Regions from separate parts of the Paenibacillus sp. FSL P4-0113 genome, predicted to be linked through region 3. Evidence: riboswitches for the same ligand, from Rfam matches in the RefSeq annotation. Region 3 holds a riboswitch; each other region holds the start of a gene.
What was found. A riboswitch is a leader RNA that binds a small molecule or an ion and turns the genes downstream of it on or off. The one in region 3 is predicted to bind cyclic di-AMP.
Positions count from the first base shown of each region.

Region 1: another riboswitch for cyclic di-AMP. It lies ahead of MKX46_RS10120 (TrkH family potassium uptake protein); the one in region 3 lies ahead of MKX46_RS03270 (3D domain-containing protein).
Region 2: another riboswitch for cyclic di-AMP. It lies ahead of MKX46_RS22255 (hypothetical protein); the one in region 3 lies ahead of MKX46_RS03270 (3D domain-containing protein).

Region 1 is NZ_JBBPAZ010000001.1:2,409,418-2,411,683, reverse strand. It holds gene MKX46_RS10125 (CPBP family intramembrane glutamic endopeptidase) at 1-448, opposite strand, end outside; cyclic di-AMP (ydaO/yuaA leader) riboswitch at 710-863, shown strand; gene MKX46_RS10120 (TrkH family potassium uptake protein) at 1,277-2,266, shown strand, end outside.
Region 2 is NZ_JBBPAZ010000001.1:5,091,303-5,093,568, reverse strand. It holds gene kdpA (potassium-transporting ATPase subunit KdpA) at 1-281, opposite strand, end outside; gene MKX46_RS25645 (potassium-transporting ATPase subunit F) at 431-508, opposite strand; gene MKX46_RS22255 (hypothetical protein) at 692-1,087, opposite strand; cyclic di-AMP (ydaO/yuaA leader) riboswitch at 1,203-1,375, opposite strand; gene MKX46_RS22250 (glutathione peroxidase) at 1,842-2,266, shown strand, end outside.
Region 3 is NZ_JBBPAZ010000001.1:852,533-854,798, forward strand. It holds gene MKX46_RS03265 (polysaccharide deacetylase family protein) at 1-210, shown strand, start outside; gene MKX46_RS03270 (3D domain-containing protein) at 404-1,072, opposite strand; cyclic di-AMP (ydaO/yuaA leader) riboswitch at 1,079-1,247, opposite strand; gene MKX46_RS03275 (amino acid ABC transporter ATP-binding protein) at 1,478-2,200, opposite strand; gene MKX46_RS03280 (ABC transporter substrate-binding protein/permease) at 2,187-2,266, opposite strand, start outside.

The sequences.
Region 1 (2,266 bases), 1.6 Mb from region 3:
TGGTGCTGGAGGTGATCCGTTTAAAACTAACGACCTTCCCAGTGGATAAATCTACATGAATTTGCAGCTTGCTCTTCGCTGAGGATTCAGGCAGATCGACCCGAAAGGTTTCGTAAGGGTAATTTTTCTTCCATGTACGGTCGTACTGTTGAAGCAGTTTTTCTCTAGATAAATAACCGTACAAATCTGTTTCGGCCTGATAGGTCACCAGAGGCTCCTCTGGCTGTGATTCAGTATATCCCAGCTCGGAGCGGGCGAAGTCCAATGCGTGTATGACCGCTTCTTGTTTGCTGATGACCTTTGCATTCATTACTGATTCTGGACTCGGATTGCTAAGCGAGGGAATAAGCAATTGAAAGATAAAAAAGCAAATCAGGCCAATCCCGCCCAGCAAGCCTAATTTTTTGAAGTTGGCCGTGAGCACGACCGGTTTCCCGATAGGATTCATGAGTTTCCTCCTTAATCTGTAAATAAGAACATCCATTAAAGATATCATACTGCACAGGTTCCCGCCAACAGACCAGCGATATTCATGAAAATAGAGTGAAAGCACTTTAAAGTTCCAATAAAATAAGATAAGCTGCGATTAAACGATGCCCATTCGCAAAATAAAGCCAATTTCACGTTTTTTCGACGAAATCGGTTTTGTGATCTGGATATAGAAGGATTATAATCTTGAGGCAATGCCTATAAAATACATAGGTAATGATATACAGTTGAGCCGAATTTCTATGGGAAAACGGGGGAACCATGTTACTGGGGTGAATTTTACAGCCGATCACTGGTGGATCGGAAGTGTAAATAGGGCATACTGTGCTGCCCGAATCCGTCAGCTAACCTCGTAGGCTATGAGCAGGAACCAAGTCAGGCACTCGGTTTTCCGGTGTCTTTTTTTGTGCGTATAAAAGTGTTTGGATTGGTTAGATAGACCGCTGCGGGTGCAGATTATTCTTCCGATTGCTGTTATCCCCGGATTTTTTGATTGTATACCCCCTTTAATGGTTAAAATCCGGAGATAAAGGCAAACGCTTCGCTTCTTCAGAACAATTCTGCCCCCTTCGCTACTGCCCGCCAATAGCACAGGGGGCCGAGTAGTGCTTGACATGCATTCTTCCTGTATTCAGGGAATGCTAATTATAGTTAACTAAGGTTTGGAAAAATCAAAAAATTCAGGGGCAACGACGATCGGAAGATCAAATGGAACGCGTAGCGAGCTTACACCGTATTAAATCACTGTTTTTATAGTTTTAAGGATTAGGAGAGAAGTGATGAATAGATGAATCCCAATGCAAGCTGGCTCCGGCTTTCTCCACCGCAGATATTCGTTGCGGGCTTTGCCATTATCATTCTAATAGGTAGTTTATTGTTAATGCTGCCGATCTCCAATACAACAGGAAAGCCACTTGCGTTTATAGACGCTTTGTTTACTGCCGCTTCCGCGACCTGTGTTACAGGGCTTGTCGTAAAGGATACGGGGACCTTTTTTACAACCTTTGGTCAAGTTGTTATCGTGGCGCTCATTCAGATCGGCGGCCTAGGCTTTATGACCATGGCTACCTTGATTGCACTGGTGTTCAAGCGTCGGATTTCCCTGCGGGAGCGTCTCATTTTGCAGGAAGCGATGAATCAGACTTCTGTAGAGGGAATTGTCGGGTTAATCCGTAAGGTATTACTGTACTCACTGGTTATTGAAGGCGTATGCGCTACGATATTCTCGGTTCGCTGGTCCTTTGATATGCCCGTAGGCAGGGCGATTTATTTTGGAATCTGGCATGCCATCTCCATGTTTAACAATGCTGGTTTTGATTTATTCGGTGAATTTCGCAGCTTGACAGGTTATGTATATGATCCGATTGTTAATTTTACAGCCATGTTTTTGATTATTTCAGGCGGCATTGGTTTTGTAGTGATGTCAGACCTGGCAGAATATCGCAAGCGCAAGAGACTGTCCTTGCATACCAAGGTGGTACTCAGCATGACGGGCGCTATGATTGTAGTCGGCACGCTCGTGATTTTTGTATTTGAGTTTACGAATCCGAAGACTCTCGGCTCGCTTGATTGGGGTGGTAAGCTATTGGGATCTTTATTCCAGTCCGTTACTCCCCGTACCGCAGGTGCCAATACCTTGGACATTGCAGGCTTGCGGCAGGCTACGCAGTTTTTTATCATCATACTCATGTTTATCGGGGCTTCTCCTGGCTCTACTGGAGGCGGGATTAAGACCACAACATTCGCCCTGCTCATTGGAGCGGTGATTTCGATGCTG
Region 2 (2,266 bases), 4.2 Mb from region 3:
CCAGCCGGATTACCGGGAAGCATTCCCTGTAAACGCAACAGCAAGTAGCTGATTGCCACAAGCACGACGTTCGTAGCAATGAAACTCATAACATACGTAGTCCAACGCATGCTCTCCACTTTCTTCAAGCCTACTACCTTATAAATCAGCTTTTCTGTTCTGCCAAAAATCCGATCCGTTCGATTCGGTTCATTCGAGAATACATGATACATATATGTACCCATTGGCTTTACCAAGAGCAGCAATATAACGATCACAATTCCAATTTGAAGCAGCTCCATCCTCTATTCCTCCTTCAAAATGCTCCTGCGTTTGGAACAACAGACCCGATTAGACCATCTATGAAGTGCACACGTTTGCGAAAACCTGCTACCAATGATGCTTTAATGCTCAGATCTGTTGTTCCCGCCCGCTCTATCCCTACAAGTGACTAGAACTTTTCAGGGTTCAGGAGTGCGTAGATTAAATACATAAACACAATAGCCGTAAGCCCGAGTATAACGATCATCCTCTTCGTCCTCCTTTAGAGGTCTGCGCATCACACCAGCGTACAAACAGCAGTATCACTCCATAACTCACAGCCATGACGAGCAGCATGTATATATCCATCATGTTTATACCCTCCGTATCGATCCTCAGATCGCCATTCTTATTCCATCATAAAATCATAAAACAACTATGTCATAAGTGCTTATCCGTTCAGCAGAAAACCCACCTCTCCGTTCAATGTGTAGATCACATGGTCCGCTCCCAATCCCCGATAAATTCCTTGTGGATTACAGCCGTGTGTAATAACATAGATCGATTCCGATGTTAGTGGTCGACATATTTGCAGGAAACGGCAAGTCAGATTCAAGCTGTTCTCGAACAAATACACACTACCAATTTCTTTTTTTGGAAAATTCCATTTTCCCGCTTGCATGGTATTGATGCGGACAATGTGCTCCACACCCATTTTTTTGAGCTGTCGTTCCTCCTGGGCGCTATTCGTGAGAACTGCAAACGCCAATTTTTTGAAAATAAGCAATTTCACAAAACTTCTGCCCGCTTCATTCGGTGCAGTGACAATAATTAACCGACCTTCCATCAGTAGCTCCTCTCCCGGTATAAAAAGACAACAAAAAGAAGCCGAAGGAAAAAGGCTTTCCTCCGGCTTCTGACATATCCATGATAAAATAAACCATGGCTGCACACGGCGGTTTGTTGCCTCTCCCTGTACGCTTACGAGGTTAGCTGTCGGATTCGGACGTGAGAGTCGCCCTATTTCTGGCACTTGACCGGAAAATTCACCCCATGAGACACACGGCTTCCGAAGCCGTACAGTCTCGATTGGTTCCCCCGCTTTTGCAACTGCAAAATTCAGCGCTATAGACATTTCGTTGTTGCTTCATTCAAGTTAATTTGAAATTACGTCTTGAATCATACACCCGCGCATGGAAGACTGTAAAGCTCAACTGCAGGGTTATAAATCGGGCTTTAGAGCATAGAAGATTAATAATAACGCTTACAATGCAACTATGCTTCTCACATCTCCTTTAATCTCTGTTTTTCATCCCTTTTTGAAAATGACAAGCATGTCAATATTGGCGTAGGGTAAAGCGTTATTGGCCTTTTTTTGTAAAAAGAGAAGAAAATACGCTATATGTACCAGCTAAACACCGATTTAACCCGCTTTTATAAGAAGAAACAACTTAATTCGCTCCATTTGCGGTGCGATTTACTGTTTTGAGCAAAATACGATTTTACAGCGCCTGAAGGCTTTATACAGCTTTTCCAGGCTTGCAACCCTTCTTTAAATTGTCTAAAATTTAATTGCTGAATATTGAATGAGGAGAGATGCTATGACCGTTTATGAATATGATGCGCAAACCCTGCAAGGGAAACAAATTCCGTTATCCACATTTGAAGGGAACGTTCTGCTTATCGTGAACACTGCCAGCAAATGTGGGTTAACCCCCCAATACAAAGCGCTACAAGAGCTATATGACCAGTATCATGAACAGGGGCTCGAAATTTTGGGATTTCCCAGCAACCAGTTTGCCAAACAAGAGCCAGGTTCCAGTGAGGAGATCTCCGAGTTTTGCCAGATCAATTATGGTGTCACCTTTCCGATGTTCGCCAAGACAGATGTCAATGGCGATCAAGCACACCCCTTATTTCGCTACCTGACCCAAACAGCTCCGGGGGTATTAGGGTCCAAAGCGATCAAATGGAATTTTACTAAATTCTTAATTACAAGAGAAGGTAACGTGTTTAAGCGCTATGC
Region 3 (2,266 bases):
TGGAAGGGACTAAGTAAAACACAAATTCAGCGAAATGTGATTCCAGCTACAGGGCCTGGCTCTATTATTTTAATGCACGCTGGTGGAGGTCAAAGTTCCAACTTGCAAGGCACTGTCCAAGCTTTGCCGGGTCTAATTCACTCTCTAAAAGCTAAGGGCTACAAATTTGTGACAGTCCCCCGGCTACTCCACACATCGGAACGAAAATAACAGTATGTTTATAATTGAGGTCCAAGCTAAAGCAACGTAAAAAGGCTGTCTTACCAGCAGAAGTATTCTGCTCGTCAAGACAGCCTTTTTACGGATAGGACCTGATAAGAGTCCGACCTAGATATATACGGATATAGGCGTTATGTTTACATAATATATATTATGTTTAATTAAACTGTATATACGTACAATGCTATTTATCAATAACGTACAGCTTCACATTTTGAAATCCAAAGTCGTTCACAAATGATTTGTTGCCTGGAATAAAGATATCAATCCGCTTTCCTGTAATGGCGCTGCCCTGATCGCGAGCGACAGCTACAAAAGAATGATCCGGCAAACCTGGATGGGAGTAGCCTGTAACCAGTACTTTCGTGCCCATCGGAATGACGTTAGGATCTACCGCAATTGTACCTAGTTTAAGCGGATTGCCGTAGTAGTCCACTGCGCCCCATTTACCATTCTCATCGGCTGCGGCAGAATACGCTGAAGCCTTAACGTCAACTATTTTGCTATAGTTGAATGTTTTACCCCAAGCTTCAATCGTTGGCGCCTCATTCGCTGCTGCTTTCTCCGTAAGAAGCTGCGGCTTCGATTCCGAAGCTGCCTTTACACTTTTTTCGCCAGGCACCTTAATTTGCAGACCTGCATATATATTGCTGGAGGCAATGTTTGGGTTAGCCTTTGTTAGCTCGTCTACCGATACTCCATAACGTTGAGCAAGCAAAAAGAAGGTATCGCCCTCTTTGGCAGTGTGAAGCGAGGCAGCATCCGCTATTCCAGCTGTCTGTGCCAACCCTGCAATAGCTGCGGCAAGCACCGCAATTTTCATCGTTTTACCAATATGTTTTAAATGTTTCAAAGATATGTACCTCCTCTTTTATGCCTGCGAAGTTAGCTGTCGGATTCGGACTCAGGAGAAGCCCTATGCTTGTGCAATTCACCCCTAGGCATATTCCTCATCGTCTTATGACGTATCGGAATGGCTGCCGTTGTTACGTCCCCCGCACTTCCCATAGTTTGGGCCAGCATTTCAGCGCTTGTCTAACCGCATGCTGTCCCGGTAAGTTTTGGCTTACTGCATAATATCACAATTTTGTAACCTTATCCGCATGAAAATGTTGGGAACCCTGAACATCATACTACACTCGTTACAATTTTGTCATTAAGAAATCGATATTTGTTACGAAAGTATGGGGAAATGGTGACAAAATAAGAAAAGCCCTCCGTCAACGGAGAGCTTTTTTATGATTAGACCAGCACTTTCTTACAATACTTTGGCAAGAAAATCACGAGTGCGATCATGGCTTGGAGTGCCAAATACCTGGTCTGGTGCACCCTGCTCCACAATTTGACCGTTATCCATAAAGATAATTCGATCGCCTACCTCGCGGGCAAAGCCCATTTCATGCGTTACAATTACCATTGTCATACCGCCTTCGGCGAGCTTCTTCATTACATCCAGAACCTCTCCAACCATTTCAGGGTCCAATGCAGAAGTCGGCTCATCGAACAGCATTACGTGCGGCTGCATGGCCAAAGCACGCGCAATCGCAATACGTTGCTTCTGACCACCGGATAGCTGGTTCGGATAGGTATTCTTCTTATCCTCGAGCCCCACGGTACGCAGGAGTTCTAATGCAATTTTTTCCGCTTCCTTACCTGACTGTTTTCTAACCTGCGTCGGTGCAAGCGTCAGGTTCTGCAACACTGTTTTGTGTGGGAACAGATTAAAATGCTGGAACACCATCCCCATTTTTTCCCGGGTTACATTAATATTATGACCACGAGCTGTAATCGGCTCGCCCTCAAATAAAATCTCCCCATCCGTCGGCTGTTCTAACAGATTCATACAACGCAAAAACGTACTCTTCCCCGAACCGCTGGGACCGATGATAACGACAACTTCTCCTTTGGCGATATCTATATCAATGCCTTTTAAAATCTCATTCTTGCCGAACGATTTACGCAATTGTTTAACGGTGATCACTGGCTCTCAACTTCCTTTCCCATAAACCAAGCAGCTTAGACAAGCTGAATGTCATTACAAAATAAA